DNA from 3 places in the Halomonas sp. 18071143 genome. Region 1 is predicted to be linked to each of the others. Evidence: predicted binding sites of a transcription regulator. Region 1 holds the regulator's gene; each other region holds the start of a gene.
What was found. Region 1 encodes FNR, which switches genes on or off when oxygen is low (the NO sensors DNR and NnrR bind a similar motif). Its sites were predicted from a motif close to TTGATNTANATCAA; they were not measured.

Region 1 (4,470 bases):
AGCCAGCTGTGCCGACACTACCCGGCGTTCGAGCAGTTTTTCAAGCAGTCGCTGTCTCACAAGGCGCGCCTGTTGACCGAGAAGCGTGCCGATGGGGGAGTCACCATGGCGGGGTTCATGCTGGCCCGCGTCAGCGAGTGCATGCGTCAACCGTTGATGATGGATGCCCAGGCGTCCATTCAACAGGCCGTCCGACAGTTGAATGAAAGTCATGCCGACAGCCTGCTGGTGGCCACCGAACGCGGCCCAGGCATGGTCACCAAAACGGATTTGCTCAACGGTCTGGTCCTCGATAGCGCTTCATTGGACACCCCGGTGGCTGCGCTGGCCAACCTTGCGCTCGTCACTGTTGCCCCCGGGCAATATCTGTTCGAAGCCTTGATCACCATGACCCGCCATCAGGTATCACGCGTCGTGGTGATGGAGGAGGGCAGGGTGCAAGGGGTCGTAGAGCTGACGGACGTACTGGGGTTCTTCTCCAGCCGTAGCTATGTGATCAGCTTGCAAGTGGAGCAAGCCGATAGCTTGCCTGCCCTGGCATCGGCCAGTCAGCGCACGCCCGAGCTGGTCAAGGCGCTCATGGCCCAGGGCGTCAAGCTGCGTTTTGCCATGGACCTGCTGGCCGCGTTGAATGGCCGCATCATGAGCAAGGCGTGGGCCTTGACCGTACCCGAGCAGTATCACCCGCAAAGCTGCCTGATGGTCATGGGCAGCGAGGGCCGTGGCGAGCAGATTCTCAAAACCGATCAGGACAACGGGTTGATCCTGGCTGACGATTGCCAGTGGCCGGACGTGGCCGAGTGCATGAACGCCCTGTCAGAGACGCTGGTGCAGCTGGGCTACCCGCCATGCCCTGGCAACATCATGGTGTGTAACCCTGAGTGGGTGGGAACGGTGTCGACGTGGGAGTCGAACATCGCCAGGTGGGTGTCGGCCCGGGATGGCGACAGTCTGATGAAGCTGGCCATTTTGCTGGATGCCCACGGCGTCGCGGGCAACCCCGCGCTGCTGGACCGTGTGCGTGAGGCGCTGTTTGCGCGCTGTTCCCATGATGAGCTGCTGCTCTCCTATTTCGCCCGCGCAGCGCTGCGTTTCTCGACGCCGTTGACGCTGTTTGGTTCGCTGAAAAAGCCCCAGCACGGCATCGATATCAAGAAAGGCGGCATTTTTCCGATTGTTCATGGGGTGCGCACCATGGCGCTGGAGCGGCGCATCAAGGCGACCTCTACGCTGGATCGGCTCGATGCGCTGGCCGCCGATGGCCGTCTGGACCGCCGCTTTGCCGACGACCTGGGTGAGGCGCTGGCGCTGTTTACCGAGCTGCGTCTGAAGCAGCAGTTGCAGGAGCTGAAAAGCGCGGGCGCCCGCGATGCCGATACCGGCAAACGCACCAACCGAGTCGTGGTCCAGGAGCTTTCATCGCTGGAGCGTGACCTACTACGCGAAGCGCTGCACATCGTCAAGGACTTCAAGCAGCGGCTGTCCCATCGTTATCATCTGGAGTATTCGTGAGTGGAATGCGGCTATTGGATAGGCACGTGGGTCTCTTGAGCGGCTCACTGAGAACCCTGGTGCAGCGTGAAAGCGATCGACGGCGGTTCGCGGACACGCCGCATGGCTGGCTGTTCCAGCCTTATATGGGCGAAGAAGCAGTGGCGTTGGCGTGTCGTGAAAGCCAGGCTCGCCCGGGCGAGCTGCGCGTGGCCGCTGTCGTATTGACGCCGCGCCGGGTGTTGACCAGCCATGCCTGGAGCGACACGCTGACCATGAAAGGCGAACACATGCCTCATCGTCAGGAGCGAGACGATGCACCTGCTTCGTCAGTTGACTCGGGAACTCGGATCGAAGTGCTGGCGGGGTTCATCGGTAACCGGCCCGTGGTGGGGTGGCAGTTGGATGCCCTGCTGGCGCCGCTTGGCCGGATGTTCAAAGCCACGCTGGGGTTTGGGCTACCCAATGCTCAGGTCGATCTGGCCAGGCTGCACGCTCGTCAGCTACGCCGCTTGCATCCCCAGGCAGAGGTCGGCCCGAGCATCAACGAAGCGCTGTCATGCTGGTCTCTGCCGCTGGCCTGGCCCTCGGTACAAAGCGAGGCCACGGCGGCGGCGCTGCTCTATCAGCGCTTGCAGAGTGAACGCCTTTTCACGGTGTGAGCCGACGCGCTGGCCAGAGGTCGACGATGGGTTTGTATTGGGTCGCGCCTGCGAGTCTTGTAGAATAGCCGCTGCTCCTTCACCCATCGGCAGTACAACGACCATGTTATCACCTGACTTTTTCGACCCCTCCTCGGCGACGCGTGCCACCAATGCGGCGTCTGAACAGCAGCCTGAACTTCAGGATGCCAAACAGAAGCGCGAATTCAACAAGTTGCAGAAGCGTCTTCGTCGTGAAGTGGGCAACGCCATCATCGATTACAACATGATCGATGAGGGTGATCGGGTCATGGTATGCCTGTCGGGTGGCAAGGACAGCTACACCATGCTGGAAATCCTGCGCAATCTGCAGCGCAATGCGCCGGTCAACTTTTCCCTGGTGGCGGTCAACCTCGACCAGAAACAGCCGGGCTTTCCCGAGCACGTGCTGCCCCGTTACCTGGATCAGCTGGGTGTGGAGTACCACATTCTGGAGCGGGATACCTATTCGGTGGTGAAGGAGAAAACCCCGGAAGGCAAGACCACCTGCGCGCTCTGCTCGCGACTGCGTCGCGGGTCGCTCTACGGGTTTGCCGAGGAGATCGGCGCCAACAAGATTGCCCTGGGCCACCACCGGGAAGATATCCTCGAGACGCTGTTTCTCAACATGTTCTTTGGCGGAACCCTGAAGGCCATGCCGCCCAAGCTGCTGTCCGACGACGGCAAGAACATCGTGATCCGCCCCTTGGCCTACTGCAAGGAGGCGGACATTGCCGAATTCTCACGGCTGATGGAGTTTCCGATCATTCCCTGCAACCTGTGCGGGTCGCAGCCCAATATGCAGCGTCAGATCGTCAAGGACATGCTGGCCGAATGGGACAAGAAGCACCCGGGGCGGCTGGAGAGCATGTTCAAGGCCGTCACCAATGTAGCGCCTTCCCAGTTGGCCGACCGGGCGCTGTTCGACTTCGTCGGGCTGGAAGCCAAACAGGCGGCGCTGATGGAAGGGCGCATTCAGGCGTTCAACGTGAGCTGATCGCCTGCTCCTCTTCTTCGGCCAGGGTGATGAGCCGCTGCAGGTCGAGAATATTGACCTCTCGGCCCGAGACGGCCACCACGTTCTGTTGCTGAAAGCGGCTCAGGATACGGCTGACGGTTTCGACGGCCAGCCCCAGGTAGTTCCCCATGTCGGCGCGAGACATGGAGAGCCGGAAGCTGTAGGGCGAGTAGCCGCGTCGCCGGAAGCGATCAGAGAGGGTAATCAGGAAGCTGGCCAGCCGCTGGTCGGCGGTCTTGCGCGATAGCAGGCGCATCATGCGCCGATCATCACGCAGCTCTTTGCTCATGCTGCGGTAAAGCTGGCCGCGCAGCTCCGGGAGCTCTTCCGATAGTGTGTCCAGGCGGTCGAAAGGAATCTCGCACACCGTGGTGGTTTCCAGGGCGATCACGCTGCCGGGATACTGCTCTTCATCGATACCATCCAACCCCACCAGCTCGCTGGGCAGATAGAAGTTGGTCAACTGATCGTTGCCGTTGCCTTCGCTGGTCACCTGTTTCAGGCTGCCGGAACGTACCGCATAGACGCTGGTGAACGCATCGCCCTGGCGAAACAGCGGTTCGCCCTTCTTGAGCGGTGCGCGGCGGCGGATGATGGCGTCGAACTGGCTCATATCCTCCAGCTCCAGGGCGAGCGGTAGGCACAGCGAGCTGAGGCTGCAGGTCTGGCAGCGCGCCTCTTGCAGCAGTGAACGTCGTTGGCTGGCAGGATATGGCATGTTGTTCTCCCTTTTCATTAGCCATCATAGGGTCAGGGGGTGGATGTCTCAAGGTGCCGTTTATACGATCTTCGAGTAACGCTGGGAGGGTTGCCCCGGCAGGCGCGCATCGAACGCCATGGCCAAGTGGCGAATCAGCAGCCGCCCGGTCGGCGTCGCCCGCAGGCGGTTCCCTTCGCGCTGCAGCAGGCCATCCCGCTCGGCGGGCTGCAGGCGCTCCAGCGTGCTGGCGAAGTAGGCAGGCGCGTCGATGTGCCAACGTTGGCCAACGCTGGCCAGGTCAATTTCCATATCGCACATCAGGCGCTCGATGACGTCTCTCCGCATTAGGTCGTCCTTATTTAAACGTACTCCTTTGACGGTTGCCAGCCGACCTTCATCCAATGCCGCTTCATACGCGGCCAGCTGGGTGGGGTTCTGGGCATACAGATCATCGATACGGGAAATGGCCGAAACGCCCAAGCCAATCAGGTCGCACTGGGCGTGGCTGGAGTAGCCCTGGAAGTTACGCTGCAGAGTGCCTTGGCGCTGGGCCTGGGCGAGGCTGTCGTCCGGGCGGGCAA
Region 2 (4,470 bases), 800 kb from region 1:
GACCACCAGGGCAGGCATCAGGGTGCGAGCAGCGCTTTCCAGGCCTTTGGTGACCCCGCGTGCCACGATCCCAACGACCAACACCATGAAGGCCGTATGCCACAGCAGCAGGGCGGTAGGGCTGCCCAACATGCCGCTGAAGATGGCGCCAATGCTGTCAGCGTCCTGGTCATTGAAGCTGCCGAGCACCGAACCCAGCGTATAGTTCAACGACCAGCCGCCGATGACGCTGTAGAACGAGAGAATCAGAAAGGCAGCCAGGACGCCGCTGACGCCGACCAGTGCCCACGCTTTCGAGCGGCCATGATTGGCGGCCAGTTCGGCCATGGTATTGATGGGGTTCTTCTGACCGCGACGGCCAATCATCCACTCGGCGACCAGAATGGGCAGGCCGACCAGTGCCACACAGGCCAAATAGACCAGAACGAAAGCGGCGCCACCGCTGTCGCCCACCATGTACGAGAAGCGCCAGATATTGCCCAGGCCAACGGCGGAGCCCGCCGCGGCCAGCACAAAGCCCATACGAGATGACCACTGTGCATGCGCAAGTTTTGCCATAAATCACCTGTTTCAGTTCAATTGTAATGGGTCGATATCGGCAGATTGCGCCGATGTTCGGAAAAAAGAGATTGCCAGCGTGCTTTTCCGAAAGAACGCGCAATTTATCCGATCAAGGGTAGGCTTGCCAGTGAGCCAGCCTAAAAAGGCGGCTTAAAACAGCTGGCTCTGCTTTTCATCGGCGAAAGGTGCCAAGTCCGCCAAAGCAGCCCTGGCCTGCACCAGGCGATAGAGGTGGCGAGCCATTTGGGGAGACTCACGGTTGTCTGCGGTATGCACAAATAAAAAAGGGGTTTTCCCCTGTTTTATCCACAGGCTGAGCTGCTCTATCCAGGGCGTGAAGTAGCGTGTGTTGATCGCTTTGTCAATATGTCCAATGAAGCGAATGATGGGCTGCTGACCAGTGGAAAGCACGTGTAGCGGGAGTTTCGGCTTCTCCTGCTGGGCGTGGGCCAGTCCAGCGTGCCCCTCGTGCGGCGTAGAGAATACCGGGCGCACATCCAGCATGACTCGGTTGACCGAATAAGTTATCAACAGGCGGTTCAAGGCCCTCTCTGCGTCACCCTTGTGGAAAAAAACAGGGTGGCGAACCTCTACCGCACAGGGCAAATGCGCTGGCCACTGGGCGAGCAGGGCTTCCAACCGGGGGAGCTCGGCGGGGCCAAAATCTCTGGGTAGCTGCACCATGGTAGGGCCTAGCCGGTCGTGCAGGGGCGTCAGCGCGTCCAGAAACGCCCAGGCATCCCCAGGCTGGGTCAGGCGCTGGTCGTGGGTAATGTGGCCTGGCAGCTTGAAGCAGAAGCGAAAATGCGGCGGCGCCTGGCGCGCCCAGGCGTCGATGACCTCCGATTTGGGCGTGCCACTGTAAAACGTCGTGTTGCCCTCGACGCTGGAAAACACCGCCGCATAGTCGCTGAGCAGCTCGGTTTTGGCCTGGCGAGGATAGAGGCTGCCTTGCCAATCCTGATTGGCCCACATGGGCAGGCCAACATAAAGCGGAAGCGTCATGAGGGGTGAATCTGCATAAGGAAGGCCTTCGTGGGTATTAAGTCCTAGTACCAAACGATATAGTGACGAACTTGGAAAAATTGATCTAGATCAAGTGACAAATCAGGGCTTAGTTGCTACGCTCTAAATATAACTATTTTAATACACATCTACAGCGGTGTGTTCTTCCCCTGTGGAGTTATCTATGTCAAAAAAATCTCATCCAATAATAGAAGAGGAAGCGCCCCTCAAGCGTCAAGAACGAGGGCTTTTTCTGTTTATTGTCGTGTTGCTCTTTCCCATTTTGGCCGTAGCGGTGGTGGGGGGCTATGGCTTTTTGGTGTGGATGTATCAAATGTTTGCAGGCCCCCCTGGCCCGCCGCTATAGCAGTGTCACAAGCTTCTATCTGATCACTTTAAAGGTGTTAACCGCTGCTAAATAAAGTGGTTAACATTCTTTTAACGCAGGAATGCTCATGACGCGCACGGATAACAATAATAATCGGCGCAATCTTTTTCGCCGCTTGTCAGGGCGTGATGATGTGCGTCGGCCGCCCTGGAGCAGAGCTTCCTTTCTCGACCTGTGCACCGGCTGCAACGCCTGTATTGATGCGTGCCCGGAAGGCATTTTGAGCCGCGGTGGCGGTGGCTACCCTGAACTTAGCTTTGCCCAAGAGGGCTGCTCGCTGTGTGGTGATTGCGCCACGGTATGCGAGCTACAGGCGATACAGCCAGCCGATAGCATTAGCGAAGCCTTTCCTTGGCACGCCGAAGTGCAGCCGCACTGCTTGGCACTGGCCGGCATTCATTGCCAAAGCTGCCAGGACGCCTGTGAATGGAGCGCAATCCGCTTTCCGCTGAAACCCGGTGGCCGGCCGCCGCAACCCGATATTCATCTAGAAAGCTGCACCGGCTGCGGTGCCTGCTACTCCGCCTGCCCTAATCAGGCGATTTCACTATTAACAAAAGAAAAAGATACCGCTTATGTCTGATCAACTGCTGCACATTATTAGCTTTATCGTTCATGTGCGGCCCGACGCGCTGACACAGACGACGGCGTGGATTACCCAAAATACCGTTGGGGAAGTAAGGGGCGAAGACGCGGCCGGAAAGCTTGTGGTGGTCGCTGAACATACCGACGAACAACAGCTATTGGCTTTAATGGATCACGTACGCGAGCAGCCTGGCGTTATTGACGCTGCGTTTGTTTATCACGAAGTTGTCGATGCCCAGGCTGCAGATGAGCCGCACGTACAGGAGGGGGAACAATGAAACTAACACGCCGAGAATTTGTAAAGGCGAATGCCGCGGCGGTGGCTGCTGCCACGGCAGGGATGTCGATTCCCGCAGGTGCCAGCAATCTCATTACCCATGCGGATATGAACCGCCTGCAGTGGGATAAAGCCCCGTGCCGCTTTTGCGGCACCGGCTGCAGCGTCATGGTAGGCACCTATGAAGGCCAAATCGTGGCGACCCACGGCGACAACCAGTCCGAAGTTAACCGGGGACTTAACTGCGTTAAAGGCTACTTTCTTTCCAAAATTCTTTACGGAGAGGATCGCTTAACCCAGCCGCTGCTGCGTAAGCGAAACGGCCAATACGCGAAAGATGGCGATTTCGAGCCGGTCTCCTGGGATGAAGCGCTCGACCTTATGGCGGAAAAAATCACCAGCGCCATTCGTGAACATGGCCCAGAGAGCGTCGCGCTGTTTGGCTCTGGCCAGTGGACGATCTGGGAAGGCTACGCGGCCAGCAAGCTATTTAAAGCCGGGCTGCGCTCGAACAATATCGACCCCAACGCCCGCCACTGTATGGCCTCAGCGGTGTATGGTTTTATGCGCACTTTCGGCTCGGATGAGCCCATGGGCGTGTATGACGATATCGAACACGCGGATGCCTTTGTGCTGTGGGGCTCTAACATGGCCGAAATGCACCCGGTGCTCTGGACCCGCGTTACCGACCGGCGGCTTTCCTTCCCAGACACAAAGGTCGCCGTGCTGTCGACCTTCGAGCATCGCAGCTTTGAGTTGGCCGATATACCCATGGTCATGTCGCCTCATGCGGATATCGTGATCCTTAACTACATCGCCAACCATATTATTCAGACCGGCCGGGTAAACCAGTCATTTGTTGATAAGCATGTCAACTTTGCCCGGGGTGCTGATGACATCGGCTACGGCCTGCGCGACGAGCACCCGCTGCAACAGGCAGCGGAGAACGCCGATGATGCCAACAGCTGGACGGACATGAGCTTTGAAGCGTTCGCGGACTATGTCGCGCCCTACACCTTAGAGCGGGCAGCGCGGGAATCCGGCGTCTCTGAAAACCATCTTGAGGCGCTGGCAGAACTGTATGCCGACCCCGATAAAAAGGTGATGACCTTCTGGACCATGGGGGTTAATCAGCATACCCGCGGGGTGTGGGTTAATAACCTGATTTATAACCTCCACCTGCTGACCGGCAAAATTTCCGAGCCGGGTAACAGTCCTTTCTCGCTCACCGGGCAGCCTTCTGCCTGCGGCACGGCGCGGGAAGTGGGTACCTTCGCCCACCGCCTGCCCGCCGACCGCGTGGTTACTAATCCTGACCATCGCCGCGATGCGGAGAAAATCTGGAAGCTGCCCGAAGGCACCATTCCTTCATGGGTGGGCTTTGATGCAGTGGCCCAAAGCCGCCGCCTTAAAGACGGTGACATCAAGGTTTACTGGACCCAGGTGACGAATAATATGCAGGCGGGTGCCAACGTCATGCAGGAAATTCTGCCCGGCTGGCGTAACCCTGAAGCCTTTGTGGTGGTCTCCGACATCTACCCCACCGTTTCAGCCCAGTCGGCGGATTTGATTTTGCCTGCAGCGTCCTGGGTGGAAAAAGAAGGGGCTTTTGGTAACTCCGAGCGGCGCACCCAGTTTTTCCATCAGCTGGTCA
Region 3 (4,470 bases), 1.3 Mb from region 1:
GGCGTGCTGCATATCGATATGCACTTCGATCCCCAGGCGCATCTGCAGCGTGGTGTACCTTTGGAGGTGGTCATGGCGGGACTGCTCAGGGCCAAACAGGAAGCCGAGAGCCAGCTGGATCTTTCAGTAGGCATGATCATGGCCTTCCTGAGAGATCGGCCAGCCGACGAGGCACTTCACGTTCTCGAGCAGGCGGCACCCTACTGGAAAATGCTGGATGCCATTGGCTTGGACAGCGCCGAGCGTGACAACCCGCCCGAGAAGTTTCAGGCTCTGTTTGCGCGCGCCAAAGAGCTTGGGCTGGTGCGTGTGGCCCATGCGGGCGAGGAGGGGCCTGCCGCTTACATTACGCAAGCCCTGGACCTGTTGGACGTTCAGCGCATCGACCACGGCGTGCGCTGTCTCGAAAGCGAAGACGTCGTGCAGCGCCTCAAGGAGTCTCAAACGGTACTGACCGTGTGCCCGCTCTCCAATGTCAGCCTGAAAGTGGTCGATCAATTGGATCAGCATCCGCTACCGGCGTTGTTGGAAGCGGGGCTGAAGGTCACTATAAGCTCTGACGATCCTGCTTATTTTGGTGGTGGGCTGCTCGAAAATCATATCGCCTGTGCCGATGCCTTTGGCTGGGGAGAAGATACCTTCAAATGGCTGAACCGCAATGCCATGGAAGAAGCCTTCGTCAGCGACGCGCGACGCGCCGAACTGCTGAAGCGCCTGGAGGCAGCCTGATATAGCCTGCCGCCGCCCCTATGGGCGGCGGCATAGTGCATCAGGGTAGAGCGGGCACCTCGAAATCGGGCATTTCACCTGTCAGGGAGTGCAGAAATGCCGTGATGTTATCAATGGTGGGTTCGTCAAACTCACGTCCCAGCATTTCCTGGCCCATAATGGCCACGGCTTCTTCGAGCGTTTCGGTGGCGCCATTGTTCATGTACGGGTAAGTGACGCCGACATTGCGCAAGGTGGGGGTGCGGAAGCGGTACTTGTCTCTTTCCTCGCCGGTCACCACGTAGCGACCCAAATCTTTCGACCCCGGCACCTGAATGGCGTGGAACTGGCTGTCGGTAAAGTTGGCGCCGCGATGGCAGGCGATGCAGCCATTATCCACGAAAGCCACCATGCCCTCTTTTGCCTGATCGCTGATGGCGTCCATATCACCGCGTAAATACCGATCAAAAGGTGAGTTGGGTGTGTTGAGCGTTCTCTGGAAGGCGGCCAGTGCCTTGGCCAGGTTCTCGGCATTGATGGGGTCATCCTGGTCGGGGTACGCTTCCGTGAAGCGCTCCTGGTAGAGCTCGAACTCTGCCAGCCTGTCCAGGGCGTGTTCCAGCTGCATGGCCATCTCGACATCGGCTTCGATAGGCCCCAGTGCTTGGCCTTCCAAATCCGGCTCCCGTCCATCCCAGAACTGCGATCCCAGGAAACCACTGTTGAGTACGGTGGGTGTGTTGCGTTCGCCAACCTGACCGTTATGGCCCACAGCTCTGGGGATGCGGTCCGACCAGCCGAGCGCCGGGTTATGGCAAGTGGCACAGCTGATGACTCCACTGGCGGAGATCCTGGGCTCGAAAAACAGCATGTTGCCCAGCATTACCTTTTCATCGGTTTGCGAATTGTGGGCAGGTAACGGTGGTAAGTGGGGCAGCGGTTCGAACCTGTCGCGGTAGCTACCGAGTTCGTCATCTGCCCACAGTGACGTCGTGCTTAAGAGTGCGACGCTCGCAAGCCCGATGGCAATACGTGATGTCGTCATGGTTTCCCCCTCCTATTTGACCGGTCTGGTGCGCACCGTTCTTTTCAGCGGTGCTCCAACAAGTCTAAAAAAGCGGGGAAGGGCAGGGCTTGCCTCAGGTCAACTTTCCGGCCATTGGTGATTAATGGATTGTTTGAAAGCTGAACGAGAAAAAAGCTTGACGATCAAAAGGAATTGGGTAGAATATGCCCCACATCGAACGGCAACGCCGAACGAAGGCTCTTTAACAATTTGATCAGGTAATTCATGTGGGCGCTTGCCGATGAGGGTGAATCATCACCTAATATCAAGGCAGGCGAACACGAAGATACTCTTCGGAGTATCGCAGTGAATTCGTTTGAACCTTGAGCCAAGTTTGATCCGCTTTTGTTGTCTTCGGCTAGTCCTGAGATGGCGAGTAAGGATCGCATTGATCTTAAACTGAAGAGTTTGATCATGGCTCAGATTGAACGCTGGCGGCAGGCCTAACACATGCAAGTCGAGCGGTAACAGGGGTAGCTTGCTACCCGCTGACGAGCGGCGGACGGGTGAGTAATGCATAGGAATCTGCCCGATAGTGGGGGATAACCTGGGGAAACCCAGGCTAATACCGCATACGTCCTACGGGAGAAAGGGGGCTTCGGCTCCCGCTATCGGATGAGCCTATGTCGGATTAGCTGGTTGGTGAGGTAAAGGCTCACCAAGGCGACGATCCGTAGCTGGTCTGAGAGGATGATCAGCCACATCGGGACTGAGACACGGCCCGAACTCCTACGGGAGGCAGCAGTGGGGAATATTGGACAATGGGGGGAACCCTGATCCAGCCATGCCGCGTGTGTGAAGAAGGCCCTCGGGTTGTAAAGCACTTTCAGTGAGGAAGAACGCCTGGTGGTTAATACCCATCAGGAAAGACATCACTCACAGAAGAAGCACCGGCTAACTCCGTGCCAGCAGCCGCGGTAATACGGAGGGTGCGAGCGTTAATCGGAATTACTGGGCGTAAAGCGCGCGTAGGTGGCTTGATAAGCCGGTTGTGAAAGCCCCGGGCTCAACCTGGGAACGGCATCCGGAACTGTCAAGCTAGAGTGCAGGAGAGGAAGGTAGAATTCCCGGTGTAGCGGTGAAATGCGTAGAGATCGGGAGGAATACCAGTGGCGAAGGCGGCCTTCTGGACTGACACTGACACTGAGGTGCGAAAGCGTGGGTAGCAAACAGGATTAGATACCCTGGTAGTCCACGCCGTAAACGATGTCGACCAGCCGTTGGGTGCCTAGCGCACTTTGTGGCGAAGTTAACGCGATAAGTCGACCGCCTGGGGAGTACGGCCGCAAGGTTAAAACTCAAATGAATTGACGGGGCCCGCACAAGCGGTGGAGCATGTGGTTTAATTCGATGCAACGCGAAGAACCTTACCTACTCTTGACATCCTGCGAACTTGTGAGAGATCACTTGGTGCCTTCGGGAACGCAGAGACAGGTGCTGCATGGCTGTCGTCAGCTCGTGTTGTGAAATGTTGGGTTAAGTCCCGTAACGAGCGCAACCCTTGTCCTTATTTGCCAGCGCGTAAAGGCGGGAACTCTAAGGAGACTGCCGGTGACAAACCGGAGGAAGGTGGGGACGACGTCAAGTCATCATGGCCCTTACGAGTAGGGCTACACACGTGCTACAATGGTCGGTACAAAGGGTTGCCAACTCGCGAGAGTGAGCCAATCCCGAAAAGCCGATCTCAGTCCGGATCGGAGTCTGCAACTCGACTCCGTGAAGTCGGAATCGCTAGTAATCGTGGATCAGAATGCCACGGTGAATACGTTCCCGGGCCTTGTACACACCGCCCGTCACACCATGGGAGTGGACTGCACCAGAAGTGGTTAGCCTAACGCAAGAGGGCGATCACCACGGTGTGGTTCATGACTGGGGTGAAGTCGTAACAAGGTAGCCGTAGGGGAACCTGCGGCTGGATCACCTCCTTAAACGATGTCTTCCCCTCGCGACAAGCGCTCACAATGAATTACCTGATCAGATAGTAGAGCAAACGGTAGCTATTTCCGCTTTGTTTGGGTGTTGAGCTCAAGCATACGGCGAAATGACCGGGTCTGTAGCTCAGTTGGTTAGAGCGCACCCCTGATAAGGGTGAGGTCGGCAGTTCAAATCTGCCCAGACCCACCAAATTTTATCCAGCACTGCGTTATTTTATGACTCGCATAGAAGGCTATGCTTCGCCATAAAATGCCTTGTTCTGAATAAAATTACCCGGAAAAGCCATCTATTAATGGGGCCATAGCTCAGCTGGGAGAGCGCCTGCCTTGCACGCAGGAGGTCAGCGGTTCGATCCCGCTTGGCTCCACCATATCGCGTCGTACTAGGTAATACCTCCTGTGCTTCTCGTACCGTTTGTTGGTTTTGTGACCATTGATAAGCCAGAACGCATCGCGTTGTCTTATCACTGTTCATAGAACAGTCGCTCTTTAACAATGTATATCATGCTGACAAGAACGTTTCTTAAAACGTTCTTACGTAAATTGTATTGTGATACGTCTCAAGCGTATCCGGCAATCGTTATCATTGCGAACCCCAGACTCCTTCGGGTTATAGGGTCAAGCAATGAAGCGCACACGGTGGATGCCTAGGCAGCCAGAGGCGATGAAAGACGTGGTAGCCTGCGATAAGGTTCGGTGAGGTGGCAAACGACCTGTGACCCGGACATCTCTGAATGGGGAAACCCACTCATCACAAGATGA

Region 2: a site for FNR is predicted at 1,647-1,660, ahead of napE (periplasmic nitrate reductase, NapE protein). Genes of this name have one in related genera too.
Region 3: a site for FNR is predicted at 1,843-1,856, ahead of KVY02_RS09190 (cytochrome-c peroxidase). Genes of this name have one in related genera too.

What each region holds. Positions count from the first base shown of each region.
Region 1 is NZ_CP078120.1:680,212-684,681, forward strand. Features, by position in the region: gene KVY02_RS03290 (DUF294 nucleotidyltransferase-like domain-containing protein) at 1-1,512, shown strand, start outside; gene KVY02_RS03295 (DNA polymerase III subunit epsilon) at 1,539-2,153, shown strand; gene ttcA (tRNA 2-thiocytidine(32) synthetase TtcA) at 2,257-3,168, shown strand; gene fnr (fumarate/nitrate reduction transcriptional regulator Fnr) at 3,155-3,907, opposite strand; gene hemN (oxygen-independent coproporphyrinogen III oxidase) at 3,968-4,470, opposite strand, start outside.
Region 2 is NZ_CP078120.1:3,739,561-3,744,030, reverse strand. Features, by position in the region: gene KVY02_RS17585 (sodium-dependent transporter) at 1-558, opposite strand, end outside; gene KVY02_RS17580 (DUF72 domain-containing protein) at 712-1,566, opposite strand; gene napE (periplasmic nitrate reductase, NapE protein) at 1,751-1,933, shown strand; gene napF (ferredoxin-type protein NapF) at 2,022-2,537, shown strand; gene KVY02_RS17565 (chaperone NapD) at 2,530-2,817, shown strand; gene napA (nitrate reductase catalytic subunit NapA) at 2,814-4,470, shown strand, end outside.
Region 3 is NZ_CP078120.1:1,970,835-1,975,304, reverse strand. Features, by position in the region: gene KVY02_RS09195 (adenosine deaminase) at 1-729, shown strand, start outside; gene KVY02_RS09190 (cytochrome-c peroxidase) at 770-1,753, opposite strand; rRNA gene KVY02_RS09185 (16S ribosomal RNA) at 2,171-3,702, shown strand; tRNA gene KVY02_RS09180 (tRNA-Ile) at 3,822-3,898, shown strand; tRNA gene KVY02_RS09175 (tRNA-Ala) at 4,004-4,079, shown strand; rRNA gene KVY02_RS09170 (23S ribosomal RNA) at 4,325-4,470, shown strand, end outside.